Regions from separate parts of the Shinella sp. S4-D37 genome, predicted to be linked through region 2. Evidence: predicted binding sites of a transcription regulator. Region 2 holds the regulator's gene; the other holds the start of a gene.
The links. Region 2 encodes PhoB, which activates phosphate uptake and scavenging genes when phosphate is short. Its sites were predicted from a motif close to TGTCATNNANCTGTCAT; they were not measured.

Region 1: the regulator PhoB is predicted to act here: its motif matches at 2,396-2,412, upstream of AB3G45_RS18905 (alkaline phosphatase PhoX).

What each region holds. Positions count from the first base shown of each region.
Region 1 covers NZ_JBFNXL010000005.1:2,337,898-2,345,027, forward strand. The annotation lists gene AB3G45_RS18900 (DUF2339 domain-containing protein) at 1-2,298, opposite strand, end outside; gene AB3G45_RS18905 (alkaline phosphatase PhoX) at 2,462-2,992, shown strand; gene AB3G45_RS18910 (PaaI family thioesterase) at 3,015-3,524, opposite strand; gene recO (DNA repair protein RecO) at 3,521-4,285, opposite strand; gene AB3G45_RS18920 (L,D-transpeptidase) at 4,489-5,220, shown strand; gene AB3G45_RS18925 (SRPBCC domain-containing protein) at 5,344-5,832, opposite strand; gene AB3G45_RS18930 (ArsR/SmtB family transcription factor) at 5,904-6,227, shown strand; gene bla (BKC/GPC family carbapenem-hydrolyzing class A beta-lactamase) at 6,257-7,130, opposite strand, start outside.
Region 2 covers NZ_JBFNXL010000005.1:3,297,984-3,305,113, forward strand. The annotation lists gene AB3G45_RS23665 (Hsp33 family molecular chaperone) at 1-53, opposite strand, end outside; gene argF (ornithine carbamoyltransferase) at 251-1,162, opposite strand; gene AB3G45_RS23675 (aspartate aminotransferase family protein) at 1,190-2,380, opposite strand; gene AB3G45_RS23680 (GcrA family cell cycle regulator) at 2,804-3,340, shown strand; gene phoB (phosphate regulon transcriptional regulator PhoB) at 3,481-4,164, opposite strand; gene phoU (phosphate signaling complex protein PhoU) at 4,185-4,913, opposite strand; gene pstB (phosphate ABC transporter ATP-binding protein PstB) at 4,956-5,771, opposite strand; gene pstA (phosphate ABC transporter permease PstA) at 5,785-7,113, opposite strand; gene pstC (phosphate ABC transporter permease subunit PstC) at 7,110-7,130, opposite strand, start outside.

The sequences.
Region 1 (7,130 bases), 960 kb from region 2:
GTTGAGGCCGATGAAATGGGCGCTGAGGATCGACAGGACCGAGAGCCCGCCGACCGCCATGGAACCGTAGCGGAAGACCGGGCTCGGCGATTTCAGGTCGAGCGACATCAGGATCGCCGAAGCGCCGATGACCAGGAGCGTATAGATCGACTGCTCGCCGAGCGTCGGCACGGAACTGTCGAGCACGCCGCCGTTCATGCCGTGCCGCACGAGGATCGCCGCCGTCAAAAGCAGGAAGAGGCCGGCGAGCGCCTGCAGGAGATTGCGGATGCGCTCGCCCGGCCAGCGGCGCAGTTCGAAGGCCGAGAGCGCAAGCAGAGCGGCCGGGATGCCGTAACCGGCGAGCAACTGGTTGAAGACCGGCGTCCTGGAAAGGTTCGCCGCGCCGACGATGGTCGGCTCCCAGCCGATGCGGCCGGCGACGATCGCGCCCGCCCCGGCCATCAGCCAGGGCAGGACCGGCCAGCGGCGAAGGCGCGTCGCAAAGACGGCCGCCGCCCCGAGGACCGCGATGCCGAGCGTCGTGGCAAGGCCGTCCGTCATGGCATGCAGCGCCAGTACGAGGAAGGCGAAGCCGCCGGAAACGAGCGCCCATTGCGGAACGAAGAGACCGCCCTCCTCCGCCCGCCCGCGCGAAAAGGCCTCCGCGGCGCCGAAGAAGGCAAGGCCGAGCGCCACGGCGAGGAGACCATGCTTCAGGTCGAAGGATAGGTTGCCGAAATGAAGGAAGCTCAGGGCGAGGATGGCGAAGGGAACCGCCGGGGCGATAAGGCTCCAGAGCGCGGCGAAGACGGATGAGCCGGCCATGCGCAGGCGCACGCCCGCAAGGCCGACCGCGGCATAGAGGACGGCAAGGGCCAGCAGCAGGTCGACCGGCACGGTGCCGAGCACCGGCACTGGCAGCGCCGAAGCCCCCTCCAGCGTCGGCGGGGCCAGCGCGGAGAAATCGTCGAACAGGCCGCCGGGCCGGATCGTCATCGCGCCGACGCCGACCACCGCGGGGATGGCGGAAAAGAGCGCCGGATAGACCGCCCAGCCGCGCAGCGCGCCGAGAAGGGCGAGCGCCATCACGATCGCGGCGAAAGCGTAATCCGCCCGGGCAAGCGCCGGCACGGCATGGGCAAGGCCCAGTGCCGGGAAGGTGAGCGCCAGGGCGCCGGTCAGCGAGACGGCGACGGCCGGCGGAGCGAACAGGCGGTCCAGTGGATCGGCGGACGCGGCGCCCGTCGCGGGCGGCACGTCGTCCGCCGTGATCGCGCCCGGCCAGACGACGCCGTGGCCGATGGCGAGGACGAGCATGGCGAGGAGCACGGGCAGGACCTCGACCGTGCTGGCCCCGGAGAGGTAGAGCAACGCCCAGAGCGCCATGCCGGCATTGGCGAGCGCCGGCACGACCTGCCAGCGGCGGATGCGCGCAGCAGTGAAGGTGGCGAGCCAGGCGACGGAGAGGAAGCCGAAGAGGCCCCATGCGCTCGGCTCCTCGGTGGCGACGAGCGCGGGCGTCACGAGAGAGGCCAGAAGGCCGAGGCCGGCGAGCGCCTGACCGTGCAGGAGCGACAGGCCGAGCGTCACGAAGGCGACGGCGGCCAGCAGCACGAAGGCGGCCAGCGGGCCGAAATAGCCGTAGAAGGCGTAGCAGACATAGGTGACGGCAAAGAGCGTCGTGGTGCCGGCGGCGGTCAGCACGCCCGGGATCATGGCGTTCTGGAAGGCATTGGCGATGACCGGCAGGGTGCGGCGGCGCACGAACTCGCCGACCGCCATCAGGACGAGGCCGAAGACGGCGGCCAGCGACAGCCGAACCGCCGGGCTGAGCAGCCCCGCCTCGATGGAATACTTGACCATGAAGATGCCGCCGAGCGCCAGCGCGATGCCGCCCACCCAGACGGCCCAGCGCGCGCCGATGCGGCTTTCGAAGCTCTCCTTCGGCTTTGCCGCGGGAACGGCGGAGGCCGTCGCGACCGCTTCGTCCGCCACCTCGCCCTCGCTTGCGGTAACCGTTTCGGCCGGCGTGCCACCGAAGATCGCCCGGCCCTTGCCGGCCTCGGCCGCCGCTACCGTGGCCCAGGGGCTGGCGAAATCCGCCGGCGTCTCCTCTTCGGCCGCGTCCTCGCGAAGGACCTCAGCCGTTTCGGCCGCCGCCGTCTCGGCCGGCAGGTCGACGCCGCCGGCCTTCAGCGCCTCGACCTCGCGCTTCAGCCGCAGAACCTCCTCGCCGAGCTTCTGTGCGCTGTTTCGCGATGCATTGAGGGTATAGAGCGCCAGGCCGATCGCGACCAGGGAGAGGATTTCGAGCATTGCGACTCCAACACGGGCATTGTCCGGGCGCGGACACTACCCGGTTTTTTTCAAAGTCCAAACGGGGTTACGTTTGAGGCCGGCGTTCTCTTCGGCTTGTCGCACGGTTTTCATGCAAGGCGGGCACAATGGCCTCTTTATCGATGCCAGCCCGGAGCGCGCCATGTCCCAGATCCTTCGCAACGCCGACGTCCCGCAGGCGGACCGGCGGCCCAAGGACGGCTTCGGCCCTGCATATGCCCTCGCCTGCCGCGTAGAGAGGGATAGCCGCACGGTCACTTATTGCAGCGATGGCGGGCACCTCTACAAATTCGTCGCGAACCGCGCCCGGCTGGCCGACGGCCGGAAAGGCCTCGATGACGGCACCCTCCATGTCGCGCATTTTTCGGCCGACGACGAGGAGGACTGGATGCCCGTCGCGTTCGGCGCGGCGCCGCTGGTGATGGAAAACGGCACGCTGACATGGAGGCCGGTTGCGGCCCGGCCGGGGGACATCCGGCCCGAAACGCCCCGTCCCACCCGCCTGGACGGCCTCCGGGCCGTGGCGGCGGACGCGCGGGCCGGCACGGTCCGCCTCCGGCTGTCCGGCGAGAGCGACCGGTTCAGCCATGTCGTCGAGATCATCGAAGCCGGCGGCGACTTCGCCGCGGCGCGCGCGCGCTGGGAAGTGCTTTCCACCCGAACCGGCCGGTGACAGGCCCGGGGGCGAACGCACTTCAGCGCGTCAGGTTCTCGATCGGGAAGATCGCGCAGGTCTCCGTGCCGTGGGCGAGCAGCTTGCCGCCGCCATCGCGCAGCCAGGCCTCGGACGTGGCGATGGTGCGGCCGCGATGCACGATCCTGCCCTCGCAGAACACCTCCCCCATGCCCGGCAGGACGGGGCGCACGAGGTTCAGCTTGAACTCGATCGTCGTATAGGCCTCGCCCGGCCTGACGACGGAGAAGACGGCGCAGCCGAGCGCCGAATCCATCACCGTCGCCGTCCAGCCGCCATGCACCGTGCCGAGCGGATTGAGGTGGTCGGCCGACGGCAGGCCGGCAAAGACGACGCGCCCCTCCTCCACCTCCGTCAGGCTGAACGCCAGTGTCTTGGCCATCGGCGGGGCCGGCAGGTCGCCGGCCAGCATCGCCGCAAGCACCTTCAGCCCGCCGTCGCGCTTCACCACGTCGAGCGGCAGCGTGCCGACGCCGGCGACCGTCAGCCCCGGATAGATTTCGACCGTCATGCCTGCGCCTTTCGGGGTTCATCGTGCCGCGGCGTGCCGAGCGCCTTCAGCGCCGCCTGGATGAAGCCGTCGCGGGCGCTGGCAAGTTCCAGCCCGCGCGGTTCGCAGACATGGCGGTTGAGGAAGAAGGCTGTCAGCCGGAAGCCATCGGCAAGGGCGGCGGCATCGGCGGCGTGCCGGCTCTCGTCGCCGAGGAAGGCCGGCAGCGCCAGCATCTTGCCCGCCCAGGGCGCGCCGGCCGCGCGCGAGACGGCCCGGCCGGATTTCGGCGAGACATAGCAGAGGTCATCGCGCGTGCCGGTGGCGGCGCATTCGAGGAGGTCGAGGCCGAAGCCGAGATCGTTGAGCACGGCAAGCTCGAAGCGGATGAAAAGCTCCCCGGCATCGGCCGGCTCGTGCAGGTGATCGAGGATGACGGAAAGCGCCTCGTAGAGATGGGGATGCGGGTCGCGCTCCGGCAGGAAGCGAAGCAGCGCCGCCATGGCCTGCACGCCGTAGACGGCGGTCGCCGTCTCCATCAGCCGCCCGGCGCGCAGTTCCAGCGGCTCGAGGCGGAACTCGCCGAGATGCTCGTCGAGCCGCGCGCGCCAGGTGACGTCGACGGTATTGCCAGGCTGGAGCACCGGCTGCATGGCGCGCGAGCGCCCGCCGCGCACCATGCCGAGATGCCGGCCGCGGCTGCGCGTCATCACCTCCACGATCACCGAGCTTTCGCCGTGGCGCCGCACGCCGAGAACGATGGCTTCCTCACTCCATTGCATGGCCAAAGCCTTACGCCCTCGCCCGCGCGGGGGCAAGCGGCACGACCTGTGCGGCGGAACGACGCGTGGCCGTGGGGACACACCCAGGCCCTTGCCACAGTTCCGCTTTCTTCTCGCCCCGCCGATGCCCGCTTTGCCGACAAGAACCCGCGCAAGGCTTTCAAGCCGGATTTCAAAATCGAAGAACGACAGGTGCCCCCTTGATGTGTGTGTCCCGCGCCCGCGCTTTCGCGGCTCTCCGCCCCCTCGCCCTCCTTGCCCTTGCGGCGACGCTCGCAAGCTGCACCACCACCGCAAAGCCGGTGAAGAAGGGGCCGGACCCGATGCATGTCGCCATGTACGGGCCGCATCCGGAAGAGCGCTTTCCGCTGCCGGCGATGGACATCAGCAAGGTGAACCCGAAATATTTCCGCCAGCAGGTCGCCTACCGGACGGCGGAGCCGGCCGGCACCATCGTCATCGACACGCAGAACCGCTTCCTCTACCTCGTGCAGGGCGACGGCATGGCGATGCGCTACGGCATCGGCGTCGGCAAGGCCGGGCTGGAATTCGAGGGCGGCGCGCGCATCGGCCGCAAGGCGGAATGGCCGCGCTGGACGCCCACCCAGAACATGATCGCGCGCGAGCCGGAACGGAACCTGAAATGGGCCGACGGCGTGGAGCCGGGGCTGACCAACCCGCTGGGCCCGCGCGCGCTCTACCTCTACAAGGACGGCAAGGACACGCTCTTCCGCATCCACGGCACGTCCGAGCCCTGGTCGATCGGCAAGGCGGTGTCGAGCGGCTGCATCCGCCTGTTCAACCAGGACATCGTCGACCTCTACGGCCGCGTGCCGACCGGCAGCCGCGTCGTCGTGCTGCAGCACCAGGCGCCGGCCGACCAGCCTGTGCCGATGGCCGCCGCCGACGGCCTGACCCCGCCCGCCGCCATCTGAGGCATTTTTTTTGCAGGACGGCCTTGGGGCGGCTGCATCGGCCTGAAGGCCCCTCCCCACAAAGGGGAGATGCCGGCAGGCAGAGGGGGTTTCCCCTGGAAAAGCGACGCGGCGCCTCCCCTCTCAAGTGAAGTCCTGCTGCTCGGAAGCGACGACGCCCTTGAGCTCGCTCGGGTAATAGCCCTCGCGCAGGTTGATGCCGTATTCGACATAGGCCTTCAAGCAGGCCAGCATCTGCGACCAGCCCTCGCAGTTCATGTAGGACGATTTCTGGCCGCGGGCGTTGTCGCGCCAGCCGGTCTCGGCGATGGTCACCATCGTGCCGCCGTCCTCCAGCGGCTTGAAGCGCATCTCGACGCGCGTCTTGTAGGGCGCCTCCCCCTCATCCACCATGGCATCCCAGCGCAAGACGATCAGCGCGTTCTCCTCCACCCTGTCGACGATGACCGGGGCCATGCCCCACCAGGTGACCTTCGTGCCCTCGACCAGCGGGGCGCTCGCCCCGCCGATGGTGGTGAAGTAGCCGCTGAGCTTTTCCGGATTGACCACCGCGTCGAACACCTCGGCGACCGGCCTGCCGATGCGCCCGTTCACACGAAATTCCAGCGTCATGCCGTCCTCCTCCTGGGCGCACGGCCCCTCTCGATCTTGTCTGCCGCCAAAATATGTTATAAAAACATAACATGTCAAGCGAATCGAAAGAGGACGCCGTTTTCAAGGCGCTGGCCAACGGCAAACGGCGGCAAATGCTGGATGCGATCAAGGATGCGCCGCTGACGACGGGCGCGCTGTGCGAGCGTTTCGCGGAGATGGACCGCTGCACGGTCATGCAGCATCTGAAGGTGCTCGAGGAAGCCGACCTCATCGTCGCCCGCCGCGAGGGGCGCGAACGCTGGAACCACCTCAATGCCCTGCCGATCCAGGCGATCCACGACCGCTGGATCAGCCGGTATGCCGGCCATGCGATGAATGTTCTCTCCGCCCTCAAGGGCGAGCTGGAGGGCTGAAGCGCCGCCGCAAGGACGGCGCTCCCGTCTCAGACTTCGGCGGCGATGCGCCCGATCCCGGCGATGACGGCATTGCGCGCGTCGCCGGAAATGCCGGGGATTTCGCAGAAGGCGGCGACGATGACGGCGCCGCGGTCCGGCGACCAGGCGACGGCGACATCGTTGGCGTTTCCGGCCTTGTCGCCGTTCGTGCCGGTCTTGTCGCCGGTCATCCACCCGGCCGGGAAGCCGGCGCGCAGCCGCGTGTCGCCCGTCTTGTTCATCACCAGCCAGGCGGCAAGCTGCGCCTTCGAGCGGGCCGACAGCACCTCGGCGAAGAGCAGCCTGCGCAGCGTCTCCACCATGGCAGTCGGCGTCGTCGTGTCGCGCTCGTCGTCCGGCGCCTCATGATAGTTGAGCGTCGGCTCCGTGCGGTCGAGCCGCGTCACCGCATCGCCGAGGCCGCGCAGGAACGCCGTGACGGCCTTCGGCCCGCCCGAAGCGGCAAGCAGCAGGTTGGCGGCGGCATTGTCGCTGAGCGTGATCGTCGCCTCGCAGAGTTCGGCAATCGAGATGCCCTCCCCGCCGACACGTTTCTCCACCACCGGCGACCAGTCCACGAGGTCCGCTTCCTTCACCACGATGCGCCGGTCCAGCGTCTCCTCGCCCCGGTCCACCCGGGCGAGGATGTGGCCCGCCAGCAGCGCCTTGAAGGTGCTGCACATCAGGAAGCGTTCCTCCGTGCGATGGCCGAGCCGCGCGCCCGTCGCAAGATTTAGTATGGCAACGCCGATGCGTCCGCCATGGCGCGCCTCCAGCGCGGCGAGCCGTTCGGCAAGGTCCCCGCCGGCGGCAAGGCCGGTGCCGGCCGTCAGCGCGGAAACCGCGGGAACGGCAAGAAGGGCGCCGGCCATGGCCTGCCGG
Region 2 (7,130 bases):
TGATCATCGCCGGCAAAGCCGGGTTCGCCGAGTTTCAAGGCATTTTCCGCCATCATCATTCCGCTCCTTGCACGCTTCGGCGCCGCCGGGGCCATCGGCCCGGCCTGCGTCCGACAGGCGTCTATCGTGATATCGCGCTCGCCCTTGCTGATCATTCCATACCGGGCGGGCATGCACCAGAGAAAGCGCCTGGCGGCGCTCCGTGGTGGCCCCTAGATCGTGTCGCCGGCGACGCTTTTCAAGATCGTCATCAGACGACGCCGAAGCACCAGGCGAGGATCGACTTCTGTGCGTGAAGGCGGTTTTCCGCCTCGTCGAAGACCACGGACTGCGGGCCGTCGATCACCTCGTCGGTCACTTCCTCGCCGCGGTGGGCGGGCAGGCAGTGCATGAAGAGCGCATCCTTGTCGGCGCGCGCCATCAGCTGCTTGTTGACCTGGTAGGGCTGGAAGATGTTGTGGCCGCGCGCGCGATGCTCCTGGTTCATCGAGACCCAGGTGTCGGTGACGACGAGATCGACGCCGTCGACGACGCTGTCCGCATCATGCCCGAGCAGGATGTTGCCGCCATTGTCGCGCGCCCAGTTCAGGATCTTGTCGTCGGGCTCGGAGCCCATCGGCACGGCCATCTTCATCGTGTAGCCAAAGCGGGCGGAGCCTTCCACGAAGGAATGCAGCACGTTGTTGCCGTCGCCCGTCCAGGCGAAGGACTTGCCCTTCGCGGAGCCGCGATGCTCCTCGAAGGTCATGACGTCTGCCATGATCTGGCAGGGATGGGTGAGATCCGTCAGCGCGTTGATGACGGGCACGGTGGCGTGCTCGGCAAGCTCCAGCAGGCGGGCATGGTCCGTCGTGCGGATCATGATTGCATCGACGTAGCGCGACAGCACCTTGGCCGTGTCGCCGATCGTCTCGGCGCGGCCGAGCTGCATTTCCGTGCCCGACAGGAACAGCGTCTCGCCGCCGAGCTGGCGCATGCCGACGTCGAAGGAGACGCGGGTTCGGGTGGAGGGCTTCTCGAAGATCATCGCGAGCATCTTGCCGGCGAGGGGCTTGGCTTCGGTGCCGGCCTTGCTGGCGGCCTTGCGCGTGTGCGCATCGTCCATGATGACGCGCAGATCGCTTTCCGAAACGGCGGAAAGGTCGAGAAAATGCTTGGCCATGATGTGTCCTGTCTGTCCGTTCGCTGCTTACGCGGCCTTGGCGGCCGTGAGTTTTTCCGCCGCGCGCTCGATGCGGGCAAGTCCCTCGCGCGCCTCTTCCGCGGTCACGGTCAGCGGCGGCAGCAGCCGCAGCACGTTGTCGCCTGCCGGCACGGCGAGCAGGTTTTCCGCCCGCACGCCCTTCAAGAGGTCGGCGACCGGGATCTTCGCCTTGATGCCGAGCATCAGGCCCTCGCCGCGCACGTCCTCGATGACGTCGGGGAAGCGATCCTTCAGCGCGGCAAGGCCCTGGCGGAAGACGAGCGCGACGTCGCGCACATGTTGAAGGAACCCCTCCTCCAGCACCACGTCGAGCACGGCGTTGCCGACGGCCATGGCGAGCGGATTGCCGCCATAGGTGGAGCCGTGCGTGCCGGCGACCATGCCGGCCGCCGCCTCGTTCGTGGCAAGGCAGACGCCGAGCGGGAAGCCGCCGCCGATGCCCTTGGCGATCGCCATGATGTCGGGCGCGACCCCCGCCAGCTCATGGGCGAAGAGGCGCCCCGTGCGGCCGACGCCGGTCTGCACCTCGTCCAGGATGAGCAGCAGGCCGTATTCGTCGCAGAGCTGGCGCAACTCCTGCATGAACTCCTTCGAGACCGGGCGCAGCCCGCCCTCGCCCTGCACCGGCTCGATCAGGATGCCGGCCGTCTCCTCGGTGATCGCATCCTTGACGGCCGCGATATCGCCGAAGGGAACCTTGAGGAAACCCGGCGCCTTGGGACCGAAGCCCTCGATATACTTCTCCTGTCCGCCGGCGGCGATCGTCGCGATCGTGCGGCCGTGGAAGGCGCCTTCGAAGGTGATGATATGGAACTTGCCGGGATGGCCCTTGGCGAAATGGTAGCGCCGGGCCGTCTTGATCGCGCATTCCAGCGCCTCGGCGCCCGAATTGGTGAAGAACACCTTGTCGGCGAAGGTGGCCTCCGTCAGCCGGCGGCCGAGGCTTTCCTGGCCCGGGACCTCGTAGAGGTTCGACAGGTGCCAGACCTTGTCGGCCTGGTCCTTCAGCGCGGCGACGAGATGGGGATGCGCATGGCCCAGCGAATTGACGGCGACGCCGGCGGCAAAATCGAGATATCGCTCGCCATCTTCGGCGATCAGCCACACGCCCTCCCCGCGCGTGAACCTGAGCGGCGCACGCATGTAGGTTTCATAGAGCGGCGCGACATCGGCCATGCGCGGATCCTCCGAAAAGAGATGCGGAAAAACAGGAATGCGGCTTGACTTTTCCAGCCTTTAGAAAAACCAAAAGCCGCCTTTCGGCGGCATGCCGCACTATCGGCATTTCGTACCGGGATGTCAACAAAATCGCGGCCGAAATGGCGCTGAACATCCCGCAAGGTGAGGATTCACGGCGCGCACGGAAGGTGTCTCTATCGAGTCACACCCGACCAGCAAGTTGGGGAAAACTCCGAAATCGATTCGCCCGGATTCCAGCGACTCTTGTCACAGAGTCCCCCGGTCTCTAGGTTAAGGACCAATTACTAGACTGCATGCGGCGGAACTAGTCAGCAAGAGAGTTAGGGCGCTCAGGTTCCGGACCCGTCCGGAGCACGACGAGGGATTCCCGCATCCTGGGCGCCGAGCGGAGACGAAAACATGAACTGGACAGACGAGCGCGTTGAGAAACTCAAGAAGCTCTGGAGCGAGGGCCTGAGCGCGAGCCAGATCGCGGCGCAGCTCGGCGGCGTCAGCCGCAACGCCGTCATCGGCAAGGTGCACCGGCTGAACCTGCCCGGCCGCGCCAAGGCCGGCGGCACCCAGGCCGCGGCCCGCCCGAAGCGTCCGGCCCCGGCGACGCCGCGCCCGTCGACCTTCGCAGCCCGCCCCGTCGCCGCCCGCGCCGTCGTCCGTCCCACCGGCAACACCATTGCCAAGGAAGAGATCGACGTCGATTTCGAAGCCCAGGTCGAAACCCTTCCGGTTCCGGCCAACGGCAACAACGTGGTCGTGCCGATGTCGCGGCGGCTGGAGCTGACCCAACTCACCGAGCGCACCTGCAAGTGGCCGATCGGCGACCCGCTCAACGACGACTTCCATTTCTGCGGCAACGAGTCCCCGGACAACTCGCCCTACTGCACCTACCACCAGCGCCTCGCCTACCAGCCCTCGGCCGAACGCCGCCGGATGCGGTAGGTTTTCCACGGCAGAACATGCGATGCGGGCCCGGAAGGGCCTGTTTTCGTTTGGGACGCGGGATGAGGGGCGGACGGCACCCCGGAACGCAAACAGGCCCCTGAGGGCCCATTTCCGTCCTTGGGAGGAATCCCGTTCGCTCAGGCTTCCAGCGAATAACCGGCGCCGCGGACCGTACGGATGACGTCCTGCATGTTGGCGAAGTTGAGCGCCTTGCGCAGGCGCCCGACATGCACGTCGACGGTGCGCTCGTCGACATAGATGTCGTGCCCCCAGACGCCGTCGAGAAGCTGCGAGCGCGAGAAGACGCGGCCAGGCGAAGTCATCAGGAACTCCAGCAGGCGGAACTCCGTCGGACCGAGGCGGACCTCGCGGGTGCGGCGATGGACCCGATGGGTCTCGCGGTCGAGTTCGATATCGCCGCAGCGCAGCACGGTCGAAACCACCTCGGGCTTGGCCCGGCGCAGCATCGCCCTGACGCGGGCGACGAGTTCCGGCGTCGAGAAGGGCTTTACGACATAGTCGTCCGCGCCGGTGGCAAGGCCGCGCACCCGCTCGCTCTCCTCGCCGCGCGCCGTCAGCATGATGATCGGCAGGCGCTCGGTTTCCGGGCGCTGGCGCAGGCGCCGGCACAGTTCGATGCCGGAGACGCCCGGAAGCATCCAGTCGAGGATGAGGAGGTCCGGCATGCGCTCCTGCAGGCGCATCTCGGCCTCGTCACCGGAGAGGATCGTATCGACCTCGAAACCTTCCGCTTCCAGATTGTAGCGGAGGAGGACGCTAAGCGCCTCCTCGTCTTCCACGACGGCAATTCTGGGCACCATGAAGCTGAACCCTACTCTGTTTACTCGGACGCGTCGGCAACGCCGGCCGCGACAACGGAGGTCGAGGTGTCGTCCTTCGGACGCTCGCCCTCCGGCTGCGAGCCGGTCGCCATGTAGTAGATGGTTTCGGCGATGTTGGTCGCGTGGTCGCCGATACGCTCGATGTTCTTGGCGCAGAACAGGAGATGCGTGCAGGGCGTGATGTTACGCGGGTCTTCCATCATATAGGTCAGGAGTTCGCGGAACAGCGAGGTGTAGATCGCGTCGATCTCATCGTCACGCTCGCGGATGGCTTTCGCCTTCTCGATCGAGCGGGTGGCGTAGACGTCGAGCACTTCCTTCAGCTGCATCAGCGCCAGTTCGGCAAGATGCTCCAGGCCGCGGGTGAGCTTGCGGGGCATGCCCGAGCTCTGCACGGCGATGACGCGCTTGGCGGTGTTCTTGCCGAGGTCGCCGACACGCTCCAGCTCGGCGGCGATGCGGATCGCGCCCATGATCTCGCGCAGGTCCGCGGCCATCGGCTGGCGCTTGGCGATGGTGACGATCGCCTTGTCGTTGATCTGGCGTTCGGCCGTGTCGAGGATGACGTCCTCGGAGATGACCTTCTGGGCCAGCGCCGCATCCGTCGTGACGAGGGCGCGGACGGAATCGGCGACCATCTGCTCGGCGGTGCCGCCCATTTCGGAGATGCGGCGGGAGAGGTACTTCAGTTCTTCGTCGTAGATGGAGACGATATGGGTCGATGACATGGCTTTGTCCTTGATGCGCTCGGGTTCAGGTAAGACGGGGCGTCAGCCGAAGCGGCCCATGATGTAGTCCTGCGTGCGCTGGTCGTCCGGGTTGGTGAACATCTTGTCGGTGTCGTTCTCCTCCACGAGGTTGCCGAGGTGGAACATGGCGGTGCGCTGCGAAACGCGGGCCGCCTGCTGCATCGAGTGCGTCACGATGACGATGGTGAAGTTGGCGCGCAGCTCGTGGATCAGCTCCTCGACCTTGGCGGTGGCGATCGGGTCGAGCGCCGAGCAGGGCTCGTCCATCAGGATGACTTCCGGGCTGACCGCCACGGCGCGGGCGATGCACAGGCGCTGCTGCTGGCCGCCGGAAAGGCCGGTGCCGCCTTCCTGCAGGCGGTCCTTCACCTCGTTCCACAGACCCGCCTTCTGCAGGCTCTGCTCGACGATGGCGTCCATCTCGGCCTTGGTCTTGGCAAGGCCGTGGATGCGCGGGCCGTAGGCGACGTTCTCGTAGATCGACTTGGGGAACGGGTTCGGCTTCTGGAAGACCATGCCGACACGGGCGCGCAGCTCCACGACGTCGATCGCCGGATCGTAGATATCGTCCGTGTCGAGCGTGATGCGGCCGGTGACGCGGCAGCCGTCGATCGTGTCGTTCATGCGGTTCAGCGTGCGCAGGAACGTCGACTTGCCGCAGCCGGACGGGCCGATGAGCGCCGTCACGGTGTTTTCACGGACGTTCAGGTTGACGTCGTAGAGGGCGCGCTTGTCGCCGTAGTAGACCGACACGTCCTTGCCGATCATCTTGTAGGAAATGTCGTTCATTTTCTTGTCCAGCGCTTTCTCGACTGCTGCTTCTGACATCATGTTCATAGGATCGATCCTTCTACCAGCGCCGTTCGAAACGGCGGCGCAACAGGATGGCGCCGACATTCATGAGGATGAGGAAGATGAGGAGCACGATGATGGCTCCGGAGGTGCGCTCCACGAAGGCGCGCTCGGCCTCGTTCGCCCACATGTAGATCTGCACCGGCAGGGCCGTTGCCGGGTCCATCGGCGTTGCCGGCATGTCGGCGACGAAGGCGACCATGCCGATGAGGAGCAGCGGCGCGGTTTCGCCCAACGCATGCGCAAGACCGATGATCGTGCCCGTCAGGATGCCCGGCATGGCGAGCGGCAGGACATGGTGGAACACCGTCTGCATCTTCGATGCGCCAAGGCCGAGAGCGGCCGAGCGGATCGACGGCGGCACGGCGTTCAGTGCGGCGCGGGTCGCGATGATGATCGTCGGCAACGTCATGAGGGTCAGCACCAGGCCGCCGACGAGGGCCGCCGAGCGCGGGAAGCCCGCGAAGTTGACGAAGACGGCGAGGCCGAGGAGACCGTAGACGATGGACGGCACGGCAGCGAGGTTGTTGATGTTCACCTCGATGAGGTCCGTGAAGCGGTTCTTCGGGGCGAATTCCTCCAGGTAGATCGAGGCGGCAACGCCGATCGGCAGCGAGAGCACGAGCACGATCAGCATCATGTAGAGCGAGCCGATGGCCGCGACGCCCACGCCGGCGGCTTCCGGACGGCTCGACGCGCCGTTCGTGAAGAGACCGGTGTTGAAATGCTTGGCGAGCGCGCCGCTTTCGACGAGCGTGTTCATCCAGCCGACCTGGGTGTCGGAGATCTTGCGGTTGGTCTCCGGCACGGTGAGGTCGATCTGGCCCTTGAAGGCGGAATCGAGGTCGCCGTGCGCGAGGAAGGTGACGGAGCGCGTCGTGCCGATGATCGACGGATCGGCGGTGACGAGGTCGCGGAACTGCACGCGGACGCTGTCCGAGATCATGCCGTTGACCGCCTTCAGGCCGGCGCGGTCGTCTTCGGCAACGCCGAGAACCTTGGCAAGCGCATTGCGGGCCACGACCGGATAGTTGGCGGAGACCAGCTTCTGCGGATTGGTGGCGCGTTCGTTGTTCTTGTCGATGACCTGTTCGGAGAACTCGACCGGAATGGTGATCATCGACTGCTGAAACGCGGTATAGCCCTTGGAGAAGACCGAGAACAGCAGGAGGAACAGGAAGAGGAGGCCGAAACCGATGGCGGCCATGCCATAGAGGCGGAAGCGGCGTTCGGCTGCGTAGCGGCGGCCGAGGCCGATATCGCGGCGTTCCGGCTTGGCGGCGACGCCGAGGGCGGCCATCGAGGGGCTCGTGGTGACCTGGCTCATTCGTACTGCTCCCGGTA